Linked DNA regions of Thermocoleostomius sinensis A174. The protein of the gene in region 1 interacts with the protein of each later gene in a pairwise test. Links are inferred from orthologs where the notes say so. Each region holds a gene or a part of one and is shown in the gene's direction. Other genes may lie near its edges. The genes, in order: OXH18_RS10595, OXH18_RS23185, OXH18_RS08140 and mtgA.

Region 1 (3,001 bases):
GGTGACAACATTTTTGCTCATCATGTCTGTGCTGACAGTCTATGGTTGGACGGTGTATGTGCAGCAGCGCTGGGGGCAGGAATACAGTAAGTTTGAAACTTTAAAAAAGCAGGAACGACAGTTAATTTCAGGAAATGAAGCCTTAAAAAACCAGATGGCCCAGCAAGCAGAGTCACCTAATAGTGGTCTGATGGTTCCTGATCCCAATCACACTATTTTTCTAATGCCAGCACCGGAACGCCCCCTCGTTCAAGCACGACGGCGATCGACGCATCAAACAACGCCAGCCAAGCCCCTAGGATATTGATTTGTGTAACTGATTCGTGTGACCGATTCGTGTAACTGATCTATGCTTCCATATGTCCCTCCACTGTGATTTTTGTTTGAGGCTGGTTCATGGCTATTTCCTTCTCGTTTCTTCAATCTCTGCGACAGCAATGGACAAGCCGAAACACGCGATCTCAGTTATCTAGGGGACGCTCATCTCATTCGTCTGCTCGGCGATCGGCCACGGAGCGATCGTCTGTCCACCCATCCCCCTCTAAACTGCGTTCACCCCTAAAAGAAAGTCAACCCTCTCTAAGCCGCCGACCCAGTAGGAGTTCGCAATTAGCTTCTACTCCCCCATCTCGATTACAGCAAGTAGCCAAACGGCTTTTCGTTGATAGCCAACAACATCGGCTGGGACAGTTGCCCCGGACGCAACACCCGCTAGTGCAGCTACCTAATCGATCGCAGCGCCCACGGGCTAAGGCTCCACGGGCATCCCAGCTTCGGTTTCGGATGATTCTGGTATGGAGTATATTGCTGGTGGCCATGCTGCTGCTGTTGCTGAATTTGTTCCGAATTCAGGTCTTACAAGCTAGTACGTTGAAAGAGCTAGCCAAAGCCCAGCAGATGATTTACCTAAATCCGCTGGTTCCTCGCCGGCCGATTGTCGATCGCACGGGAACCGTTTTGGCAATGGATCAACCAGTCTATACACTGTATGCCCATCCAATCTTGTTTCAAAAACCAGTCTATGAAATTGCCAGCATCCTGACACCCATTCTCAATCATCGACCAGAAGAATTGATGGAGAAACTAGAACAAGGTGAAAGCGGTATTCGCCTTCAGGATGGATTGCCCGAAGATATCAGTCGTCAAATTACTAATCTGCAACTAGACGGGCTGGAATTGGTGCCAGAACAGCAACGGTTATATCCACAGCAAGATCTGTTTGCCGATGTGGTGGGCTACGTCAATGTCGATCGTCACGGACAATCAGGTGTTGAATATAGCTTTGAAGAGCAGTTGCGGCACTCTATTGAAGGCATGGCTCTGACCCGATCGGGCGACGGATCAATTATTCCGATCGAATTGCCGCGCAACTTCCTAGAGCAACAACAAGATGATCTTCAGCTACAGCTTACGGTTGATAGTCGTCTCCAGCGTTCTGCTCGGTTAGCTCTGAAACAACAGCTAGCAAAATACAGCGCCAAACGGGGAGCGGTGCTGGCGATGAATGTGCATAACGGAGCCATTCTGGCCATGGTGTCAGAACCGTCCTACGATCCTAATAAGTACTATGAAGCCAATTTAGAGCAACTGCGCAACTGGGTATTGAGCGATCTCTATGAACCTGGTTCTACGTTTAAGCCCATCAATGTCGCTATTGCACTGCAATCGGGTGCGGTTCGTCCCGATGACACGTTTTATGACGAAGGGGCGATCGAAGTGGGCGGCTGGCCAATTCAAAACTCCGACTTTGAGGAAAATGGCGGACGCGGTCAATTGTCGGTCAGTGAAATTGTGCAATATTCCAGCAACGTTGGTATGGTGCGGATGATGCAAATGCTGGAACCAGGGGTCTACTATGGCTGGCTGGAACGACTATTGTTAGAGCAACCAACTGGAATTGATTTGCCGTCTGAAGCAGGGGGACAACTCAAAAGCTATCAGCAGTTCACCAGTGCTTCGATCGAACCTGCTACGACTGCTTTTGGACAAGGATTCTCATTGACGCCGATTAAGCTGCTGCAATTACACAGCATGTTGGCAAATGGCGGCAAAATGGTGACCCCGCATGTTGTCCAAGGGTTAATCAAAACAGATGGTGAAATTAGTTGGCAATTAGAGCGGCCACAACCTCGGCCAATCTTTTCGCCTGAAGTTGCGAAAACTGTTCTGTTAATGATGGAAGATGCAGTACTAGAAGGAACTGGGCAACTCGCAGCAATTCCGGGCTATCGCGTCGCTGGCAAAACAGGAACAGCCCAAAAAGCTGGGATTGATGGAGGCTACACTAGTGCTAGAATCACCAGCTTTATCAGTCTTTTCCCCGTTGATGATCCCCAATATGCCATTTTAGCGGTAGTGGATGAACCGCAAGGCGAAGATGCGTATGGATCAACCGTAGCAGCGCCGATCGTGCGAACGGTGATTGAATCCTTGATTAACATCGATCGCATTCCCTCCAGCAAGGTGGATAATTCAGAAGATGCATCTGAGGAATGGACTGAGGAATGGTCAGACGATCGACAGAATGTCCCAGGAAATTATGTTGAGGAAGATATGGGTGATGGGTATGTAGATGAGGCAATTAGGGACTAGGGAGTGGGGAGTGGTTTCTCGTAAAGATTCTGTAAATCTCGCAAAGTTTACACGCTTGCAAAGACACAGTAAAGAATTAGCGTTGCATGATGGAAACGGCTAGAGGGTTTCCATTCACACAACGCCTAAAGCTATTGAGTTTTGATCAGTCTTGAACTGAGCGGTTACGCACTAATCTAATACGCACTAATCCAAGGAGTCAGCCTTTTTATGGCGAGCGTTGGTGACAATCAATTCAAACTCCCACCCTGGTAACTTTTGCACAGATTCGCTAATTCGACGCAGATCTTCTGAGCCGTTCAGCGTTAAGTTTTCGCGAGTTCGTACTTCAGCCGCAATTACTTTACTGTCGCTGACGGCTAACAAATCAAGCGAACAATGGGCCAACGACGGGGGAAGCTGCTCTGGT
Region 2 (2,943 bases), 2.9 Mb from region 1 along the record:
AAGTCACCGCTAGCTTGGTTGGTGCTGATGCCGGTAAGGAAATGGGTGTTTACCTCGACTACATCTGCTCTGGTCTGAGCTAATGAATAGTTAGTTTTGAGTTTTGAGTTTTGAGGATCAAATTGCTCAGCAATTTAGAGACTTGAAGCTAAAAATTGAAGACTAGAAACTGGAGGACTGGGAAGTTTGGGGTGAGTGTTAGATGGTTGATGGCAACTCGGAGGAGTTTGCTATAGCGATCTAAGATTGACTCTAGACTCCCAGCCTTGAAGTAATTAACCAAATATCATCGCGGTTTTGGATTTTTAGAGTTTGGACAGGTGCGATCGAGTCACTGCACAGCTTGAGGACCGTCTAAAGTCGGTGATCTGAGATCCAAAATTACAAAGGTCTACATTCAACAAAAATTTTCAGTCTGATCTGACATTAGGAGAGATATCCATGCGGATGTTCAAAGTCACAGCCTGCGTTCCCAGCCAAACTAGAATTCGGACTCAGCGCGAATTGCAAAACACCTACTTTACCAAGTTGGTTCCCTACGACAACTGGTTTAAAGAGCAACAACGAATTCAAAAAATGGGTGGCAAAATTGTCAAAGTGGAATTGGCAACGGGCAAACCTGGTACCAACGCTGGTTTGGGCTAGAGCGCGCCACTATCGACGTATCTTGTTGACCGCTCGACGGCTGATTGTCTTCGCTCATGATCATAGACAGGTCGCGATCGGTTGTATGCGCTGAGGTCTGATTAGACCTCTTTTTTTATGGCAGCTTCCATGGAAGTGTTGAACCAATTGGGCTGACTTGCGTTACCGTTAGTAGACTGTTTCTGCCTTCTGCATTTTTACGCTAACCGATTGTGAATCTTTGCAAGTTCATTACATTTTTCACGCCCTCTACCAACGAATGGGGTCTCGAAGCGCGGCTGCTGCACTGGATGACCTTCCTGTGGCTCTTTATTGGGCTAGTGATCATGTTTTCTGCGTCCTATGCCATTGCTGAAGCGACCTTAGACGACGGTCTCTATTTTTTTAAGGTACAAATTCTCTGGATTTGCTTGGCGCTGATTGGATTTAGTATTCTCGTTCACTCCCCCTTGAGATATGTGTTAGGACTGGCTAGTTGGCTGGTGCTGATCATGTTGGGGTTACTCATGCTGACGCTGGTGATGGGCGTCAATGTCAATGGTGCAACGCGCTGGCTATTCATTGGACCTATGAATTTGCAAGCGTCAGAACTGATCAAACCGTTTTTGGTCTTGCAAGGGGCCCGCATTTTTGGACGATGGGAACAGCTAACCTGGTCTACACGCCTCAGTTGGCTGGGAATCTTTGTTTTGGTGTTGGTGGGAATTTTGTTTCAACCCAATCTCAGTACCGCCGCGCTGTGCGGCATGATGCTTTGGCTGATGGCAATGGCAGCCGGGCTTCCCTATAGCTACCTTGCGAGCGCAGCCACATCAGGGCTGTTGGCGGCAATCATTAGTGTTAGTATCAAAACCTATCAACGACGACGATTGATTTCGTTTCTCAATCCCTGGGCCGATCCGAGACAAGATGGCTACCAACTGATTCAAAGTTTACTGGCGATCGGTTCGGGTGGATTTTGGGGAACTGGGTTTGGGCTTTCCCATCAAAAGTTGTTCTATCTGCCGATTCAATACACTGATTTTATTTTTGCTGTGTTTGCCGAAGAGTTTGGTTTTGTGGGATCGGTGCTGCTGCTGTTGATGTTGGCGGCTTACGGCACGATCGCACTTCGAGTTGCCATCAAAACTAAAAACCGGATTCATCAATTGATTGCTGTAGGAGCCACCATCTTAATGGTGGGGCAATCACTATTGAATATTGGCGTTGCGACGGGGGCTTTGCCAACCACGGGGTTGCCATTTCCCTTAATCAGCTATGGCGGCAACTCAATGATGGCTAGCTTGGCCACGGCTGCGTTACTGATTCGCGTAGCTCGTGAAAACTGTGGGGCAGCGGTGCTACCCTTACACGAGCGACGAGCAACCTCAAAACAGGTATGATTGCAATCGATGGATGGCTAGCTGATGCCAACTCCAAGGGGCGTTGCTGAGCGCAGATATAATTGCCCTCTCTGCCATACTGGGTGACTGTTAAGACCGATACTGGTAGCTGCTCTATCTAGCGATGGCTGGAATTTCCTGATTTGTGCGAAAAATCTTTTACAAATCTGGAATTGCCTCGCTCGAACGTGAGGACACCTAATGTGCCTATCCAAAAACTGGATAGTTGGTTGCTATTTGTTGGGTTTTGGACGCTTGAATAGCTTGTAGGCACACAAAACTGCATGAAACCGTGGTGGTGGTATGGAAATGTCCATTTATGAACGGATTTTTACCAGCGTACTAATGCTAGTCATGGTGGCGGCCGTCATTGCCCTCATTCATGCTCTGGATACTGCCGAGCCAGCTAGCCGCGCTGGAAAGCCAGTTGCCATTGAACGATCGCGACTTTGATATCCCTGATTTTTCTCTTTCAGTTGGCTCTTTCAGTTCCCTGTTCTCGCTTCAACTTCGTATTTTTGCCACGCTCGATTGTCGTCGAACTCCTAGAAGGCCTTGCTGCATTCAAGTCGGAGTTGCCCTCATCCCCACTCCTGCTTCCTCCGGGAGCGGACTAGGGTGAGGGGCAGTCCAATTCAGGTCTCGATTCAGCGATGCCTTCCTAGCGATTGGATTCGCCTCCTACTTAGCTGGTTGCCTCACTTCATCAAATCTGGCTATTCAGACAACATAAATTAAGCGAAATTCATCATAGAATGACTCGGTTGTCTTTGTCTGACGTTCACTATGGTCGCAACTGTGATTGACCCTGAGCAGTGGCAAGCCACCTACGAAGCTGCCTCTCTGACGCGACAATACGAGATGCTGCTAGAAGTGATGGCTCAGCCCCTCTCGCTGGATCTGATCGAGGAACTAG
Region 3 (2,891 bases), 580 kb from region 1 along the record:
CCGTAAAGTCACCGATTAGGAGAATCGCCTTATGTCCAGCGTCTTGAAACGCTCGCAGTTTGCGAATGACAATACTATGCCCCAGGTGAATTTCGGCTCCGGTAGGGTCAATGCCAAACTTAATCCGCAAGGGACGATCGGTCTTCTCAATCCGAGCCGCCAAATTTTCGTTCGGATCGGCAGAATTTGGCTGATTTGGAAAGATTTCGCTTGTTCCTCTATAGAGCCACGAAAGAGATTGCGTTACAGTTTGAATGGAATCAGAAGCCATACTTGGCACATTGTTCACTAAATTCGTTACACTCACTGCCAATTAGATACAACATTTACATACAACAATTCTGGTGTGGTTTTCCACCCAGCAACCAACCTACTATAATTGCAACACGCTTGAGGAAGTAACACGGCTGTGTCATCTAATCCTGTCAGATCAAACCAGATCAATCCGTCTACGCCGTCGCGGCAACCTGGAAAGGGCAAGTCTGCCAATTCGGTCATGAACTATTGTGTGGGTGTTGCTCAAGCAACAGCCGGCACGCTGTTGACCCTGACAATGTTGACCAGTTCTGTGGTGGCCGGGGGGCTGGTTGGGTTGGCGCTGAGTTTCCGTAATTTGCCGGATGTGCGCTTGCTGCGAAATTATATCCCGTCTGAAACCAGTTATATCTATGATGCCAACGGCACACTACTCTCGAGCATTCACGATGAGGCCAACCGTGAGGTCGTGGATCTCGATGAAATTTCGCCGGACTTAAAGCGAGCAGTGCTGGCGATCGAAGACAGTTACTTTTTCTCTCATCACGGCATTAATCCTTCCAGCGTGGCACGAGCATTTCTGGCTAATCTCAAAGAAGGTGAGACGGTGGAAGGGGGTTCGACCGTCACGATGCAGTTGGTCAAGAATTTGTTTCTCTCGCCCGAGCGATCGGTGAGTCGCAAGTTGGCAGAGGCGGTGTTGGCGTTGCGCCTAGAGCAGGTGTTCTCCAAAGATCAGATTTTGGAAATGTACCTGAATCAGGTGTACTGGGGACACAATAACTATGGCGTCGAAACAGCGGCGAGGAGCTATTTCAATAAACCCGCGTCCGATTTAACCCTGGCCGAAGCGGCGATGATGGCGGGTTTGATTCAAGCTCCAGAAGAATATAGCCCCTTTGTTAATTACCAAACGGCTAAGCAACGCCAAGCGATCGTGCTCGATCGAATGCAGCGGCTCGGTTGGATTTCGGCTGAAGATGAAACGATCGCCAAGGGACAACCAATTCTGTTAGGACAAATTACCTCCTTCAGCGGCAGCCAAGTTCCTTACGTTACCGATGCGGTGGTGCAAGAATTGACCGAGCGGTTTGGACAGGATGCGGTGTTGAAGGGCGGAATGCGGGTACAAACCACGATCGACCTCAACATGCAGCGCTTGGCCGAAACCGTAGCCCGTGACGGGTTGGCCTCGGTGCAGTATCAAGGGGTGTATGCCGATCAAATTTCCCTGGTTGCTGTCGATCCGCGCACCCACTTTGTCAAGGCGATGGTGGGCGGGGTGGATTATGAGCAAAGCCAATATAATCGCGCGATACAAGCCCTCCGACAGCCCGGATCAGCCTTTAAACCCTTTGTGTACTACACCGCTTTTGCTACGGGCAAGTATGACGCCAACACCACCATTATGGACACGCCAGTCAGTTATCCCGATGGCGATGGCTACTACACACCGCAAAACTATGACGGCAGCTTTGGTGGGGCTATGTCGATTCGGCAAGCTTTAGCCGTGTCGCGCAACATTCCAGCTATTCGCTTGGGACAAGAAGTCAGCATTAACCGAGTGATTGAAGTTTGCCGCACGCTGGGAATCAAGAGTCCGATGGAACCAGTCACCTCACTCCCGTTGGGAGCCGTCGATCTGACGCCCTTGGAAATGGCCGGAGCCTATGCCACCTTTGCCAACAATGGCTGGCATTCAGATACCACTACGATTGTGCAAGTGTTAGACTCCCAGGGCAATGTATTACTCGACAACACGCCCAATCCTCAACTGGTGCTTGATCCATGGGCAGCAGCCACCCTTAACGATGTGCTGCAATCGGTCATTACTAGTGGTACAGCCACCGCTGCCCGCATCGATCGTCCAGCGGCTGGCAAAACAGGAACGACCTCCTCGGAGCGCGATATTTGGTTTGTAGGATATGTGCCACAGCTTTCCGTTGCCGTATGGATTGGACGCGATGACTATGGCCCACTGGGCATTGGTGCGACGGGTGGAACTTACGTGGCTCCGATTTGGCGTAACTTTATGTTGCAAGCCCTACAAGGCGTTCCGGTGGAAAACTTTAAGCCAGCGGCGAATTTTGTGCGTCCATAGACGTGCATGGGTAAGTGCATGGGTAGAAGAGTAACTAGAAACCCAACTGACCGAAGGCCAACACCGTAAAAACCTGAACAGGATGGACAAGGTAATAAAGCCTTTGTCTCTGCCTTTTAAACTGGTGTTACAGTTGAATGTTGCTGTGTCTACTTCCCATTGCGGTATGCGCCCCCGCCAAGGTTTGGTTGAGTTATTTTCCACCTTTCTAGCTTTTGATGCCGATCGCGTTCAGGGATGGGTCGCTGATGCAAGGTTGCGGCGTCGAATGGAACGCTGTTTGACTGAATCAGCCTCGCCTCCTACGTCCGATGCTTTCTGGGGAGTGTACTGGCACAAAGCCTGGCAAACCCAAACCGATCGCCTGGCCCGTGATCATTTGGCTGCCTATGTGCAAGAGGTTTGCTATTGGGTTGCCCACAAAGCAACCGCCTATTTAGAGCGATCGCCTGATACAATCTCTGACTGTTTTCAAACCACGATCGCACAACTCGACAAAGTATTGCAGGGGTTTGATGCTAAGCGCCATTTTTCC
Region 4 (2,766 bases), 1.7 Mb from region 1 along the record:
GATGAGCTAGTGCAAGGAGCCGTTCGCCTCTATCCGGTATTGCGCAAGCACCAGCAGCAGTTGGAGTATGGCTATCGGCTAAAGGAATATAAAGATGAACCCATTCAACTAGCCGTTCCCCCTAGCGCCAGCCCTAACGGTATTCAAGGGCTTGTGGCTCAAATTAGTACTCGAGTGCAATCGGTATTTAATCGACCATCCTGAGCGATTGCCCGCTAGAAGCCGTGATTTAGTGCAACAAAATTTTTTCAGTAAAACTAAATGGGACAACTGGAACGCTTGATCCTCATGGCAGAGGATGAGTTAACACAATACAGTACTGACGCCCGCAAGATTGAAAAGCTTCGACAAAAAATTGGTCTATCAGTGCCACTCACAGAGCAACGGCAGATCAAAGCTACAGCAATCCGAAATGCCCACAGATGCTTTGAGCCAATTAGTCGAAAACCAGCGACAAACAGTAGCGCTGCCGTTTTGGGGTGTTGCAGGACTCAGCTTGCTTTTGGGAATTGCTCTGTTTCAGCCATTAGATTTCGTCATTACAGCGGCAGCAGGCTATGCAGCTATTAAACTGCAACAGTGGGGTTGGCGACTTCAGGCAAAACGTTTAGTGATTCAAACACTAGAAGACATTGAACAACGGATTCAAAACCCAACCGACTAGCTATCCAGCGCAACGCTGCTGAAGAATTTACGTTGTATTTATTAACCATTCTTGCTACTTTGTATGCGATCGATGTCATTCGGCTACGCACCCAGCAAAGCAGACAGGTCGGCAAGTCGAATGTTAGGTTGTGTCCTTTGACACCGATCGGCGCGAAGCACAATAGAAGCACTATAATAGTTCGTCATACTTACGTGAGTCGCTGATCTTGGATAGAGACATTGGTTAGAAGATATAAACGTCGATCGCGCCGCCCGTCTCTTTTCTGTCTACTGCTCAGGGCTGTTGTCACATTGGCAATTGCTGCGACTGGGTTGTCGCTGTTGTTGGTTCTCCCGTGGCGTTGGGTGCCACCTCCTACCAGTAGTTTTATGCTGCAAACCTATTTTGCTACAGAAGCAAGGCAGCCTTACGCCTACATCTGGCAGCCCTATCCAAATATCTCGCCCTATATGCCTCTAGCGGCGATCGCCTCTGAAGATCAGCGATTTCCTACTCATCGCGGCTTTGATCTAACCGAATTGGAACGGGCTGTTGAAGACTATCAACGAGGAGAAGAATTACGCGGAGCCAGCACCATTACTCAACAAGTCGCTAAAAATTTGTATCTTTGGTCAGGGCGCAGCTTAATTCGCAAAGGGTTGGAAGCCTGGTTTACCGTATTGATCGAGTGGCTATGGTCAAAGCAACGCATTCTAGAGATTTATCTAAACATTGCCCAGTTTGGCCCAGCCGTATTTGGAGTTGAAGCGGCCAGCCAGCAATTTTATGGTAGGTCTGCGAGTGACCTCACTCCCGAAGCAGCGGCGGCTTTGGCGGCTGTGTTACCTGCCCCATCGGTTTATCAAGTGAATCCACCTTCTTCAGCAGTGGTGCAGCGCCAACGCTGGATTTTGCAACAGATGGAACAATTGGGTGGGTTGGATTATTTGCAAACACTTGAACAGGTGCCAGAGGAGGGATAAATGCTCTGGTTAAATTTGCTCTATTACGACGGGTATTTTCTAGACAGAATAAGAGTATCTCTTCTCACTCTTTTTTACTGTCATGGCCCAGTCACCTAAAGGTCGCCTTGTTTGGAACCACTCAACACATATTGCTGGGTTAATTGCTGTCTTAGAACGATTAACTGAAGTAGAGGGAATTTCTACCATTACTCCAGCGGTGATTGGCCCTGCTCGATCGAAACATCCAGCTTTGCAGCTTAAGGTATCGGTTCCTATTCGGGGTGGCTTCAAGGTGATTGCCCGCAAAGGTAAATCTGTGCAAGAAGTTTTTGTGCTCACCACTCTTAGCAAAGAAGCCTTAGAAAAGGCGATCGATCAGGCCATGATGCAGTAGGAATACCCTAGTTGAGCTTTGATGTCTTCCTTCTTTCGCGAATGCTGCTATTCCCAAACAATTACAGGGAATTCTAGAGTAGCAGTCATTTTTCAAGTCTTTGACAGGCTCAACCATGTCAAACCTCATCGTTTTCGTAGAACCCCGGTTGGCTCAGACAGGAACCCAAGCTCAATCCGGAGCCTCTCCATTGCAAAATCCTTGGACAATTACATCAGGGCTGCTGCTATTACTGCTGCTCGGTTTGGCCGTATATACCAAAGTGTCAACGGCTAAGTTAGAGAAGCAAAAACGATTTGAAGAATTTAAGAACCGAGAACTTCAAAAAAAGCTGAAATTTGCGCTAAATACCATCAGTAAGATGGAAAAAAATCCAGATTTGATTCACTCGCGGGAGTTTAATCTAGATTACTTAAAGATGAGAATGGAAGAAGAACAATTCCACTTCATCATCATGAATCAAATTAAAATCAAGGTCAAAGAAAAAATTTCGATCGCCCTACGTCCTAACCAAGCGGAACAGGGTTTGCTGGGGATTGCTAGCACTGGCCGACAGGTGGATGAAATTTTTGATGTGGAATATGATCCGTCCAATTCTCCCAAAGGATTGAAGCGCGTTTTATTTCGTATTCAAGTGAAGCTAACCAAACTACCAACTCAGCCGTCCTCAGCCACTATCAGCCAAATTATTGAGTGTATGCAGCGATTTATGAGCCAAAACCATGACAATTGGCAACCAACGATCCAAGGACGCATTGTGT

The links.
Region 2: the proteins of OXH18_RS10595 (region 1) and OXH18_RS23185 interact in binary tests that used the Escherichia coli proteins (3 or more experiments, as listed by UniProt). The link is inferred for Thermocoleostomius sinensis A174 from one-to-one orthologs.
Region 3: the proteins of OXH18_RS10595 (region 1) and OXH18_RS08140 interact in binary tests that used the Escherichia coli proteins (3 or more experiments, as listed by UniProt). The link is inferred for Thermocoleostomius sinensis A174 from one-to-one orthologs.
Region 4: the proteins of OXH18_RS10595 (region 1) and mtgA interact in binary tests that used the Escherichia coli proteins (3 or more experiments, as listed by UniProt). The link is inferred for Thermocoleostomius sinensis A174 from one-to-one orthologs.

Annotation. Positions count from the first base shown.
Region 1 is NZ_CP113797.1:2,446,935-2,449,935, reverse strand. Bases 5-2,994 are described here. They hold OXH18_RS10595 (peptidoglycan D,D-transpeptidase FtsI family protein), read left to right. Parts: upstream 5-396; coding sequence 397-2,592; downstream 2,593-2,994. Other genes in these bases: OXH18_RS10590 (hypothetical protein), read right to left, coding at 2,779-2,994; OXH18_RS10600 (hypothetical protein), read left to right, coding at 5-307. Also shown: more of OXH18_RS10600, read left to right, coding at 1-4; more of OXH18_RS10590, read right to left, coding at 2,995-3,001. UniProt on the Escherichia coli protein: Essential cell division protein that catalyzes cross-linking of the peptidoglycan cell wall at the division septum. Required for localization of FtsN.
Region 2 is NZ_CP113797.1:5,343,958-5,346,900, forward strand. What follows is about bases 11-2,942. They hold OXH18_RS23185 (FtsW/RodA/SpoVE family cell cycle protein), read left to right. Parts: upstream 11-857; coding sequence 858-2,027; downstream 2,028-2,942. Other genes in these bases: apcB (allophycocyanin subunit beta), read left to right, coding at 11-83; OXH18_RS23180 (phycobilisome linker polypeptide), read left to right, coding at 442-645; OXH18_RS23190 (hypothetical protein), read left to right, coding at 2,331-2,480; OXH18_RS23195 (hypothetical protein), read left to right, coding at 2,814-2,942. Outside these bases: more of apcB, read left to right, coding at 1-10; more of OXH18_RS23195, read left to right, coding at 2,943-2,943.
Region 3 is NZ_CP113797.1:1,869,174-1,872,064, reverse strand. What follows is about bases 3-2,882. They hold OXH18_RS08140 (transglycosylase domain-containing protein), read left to right. Parts: upstream 3-409; coding sequence 410-2,356; downstream 2,357-2,882. Other genes in these bases: OXH18_RS08135 (sigma-70 family RNA polymerase sigma factor), read left to right, coding at 2,460-2,882; tyrS (tyrosine--tRNA ligase), read right to left, coding at 3-271. Also shown: more of tyrS, read right to left, coding at 1-2; more of OXH18_RS08135, read left to right, coding at 2,883-2,891. UniProt on the Escherichia coli protein: Cell wall formation. Synthesis of cross-linked peptidoglycan from the lipid intermediates.
Region 4 is NZ_CP113797.1:716,827-719,592, reverse strand. What follows is about bases 3-2,757. They hold mtgA (monofunctional biosynthetic peptidoglycan transglycosylase), read left to right. Parts: upstream 3-885; coding sequence 886-1,629; downstream 1,630-2,757. Other genes in these bases: OXH18_RS03045 (hypothetical protein), read left to right, coding at 2,121-2,757; OXH18_RS03050 (DUF2103 domain-containing protein), read left to right, coding at 1,712-2,005; OXH18_RS03065 (HHL1-like protein), read left to right, coding at 3-204. Outside these bases: more of OXH18_RS03065, read left to right, coding at 1-2; more of OXH18_RS03045, read left to right, coding at 2,758-2,766. UniProt on the Escherichia coli protein: Peptidoglycan polymerase that catalyzes glycan chain elongation from lipid-linked precursors. May play a role in peptidoglycan assembly during cell division in collaboration with other cell division proteins.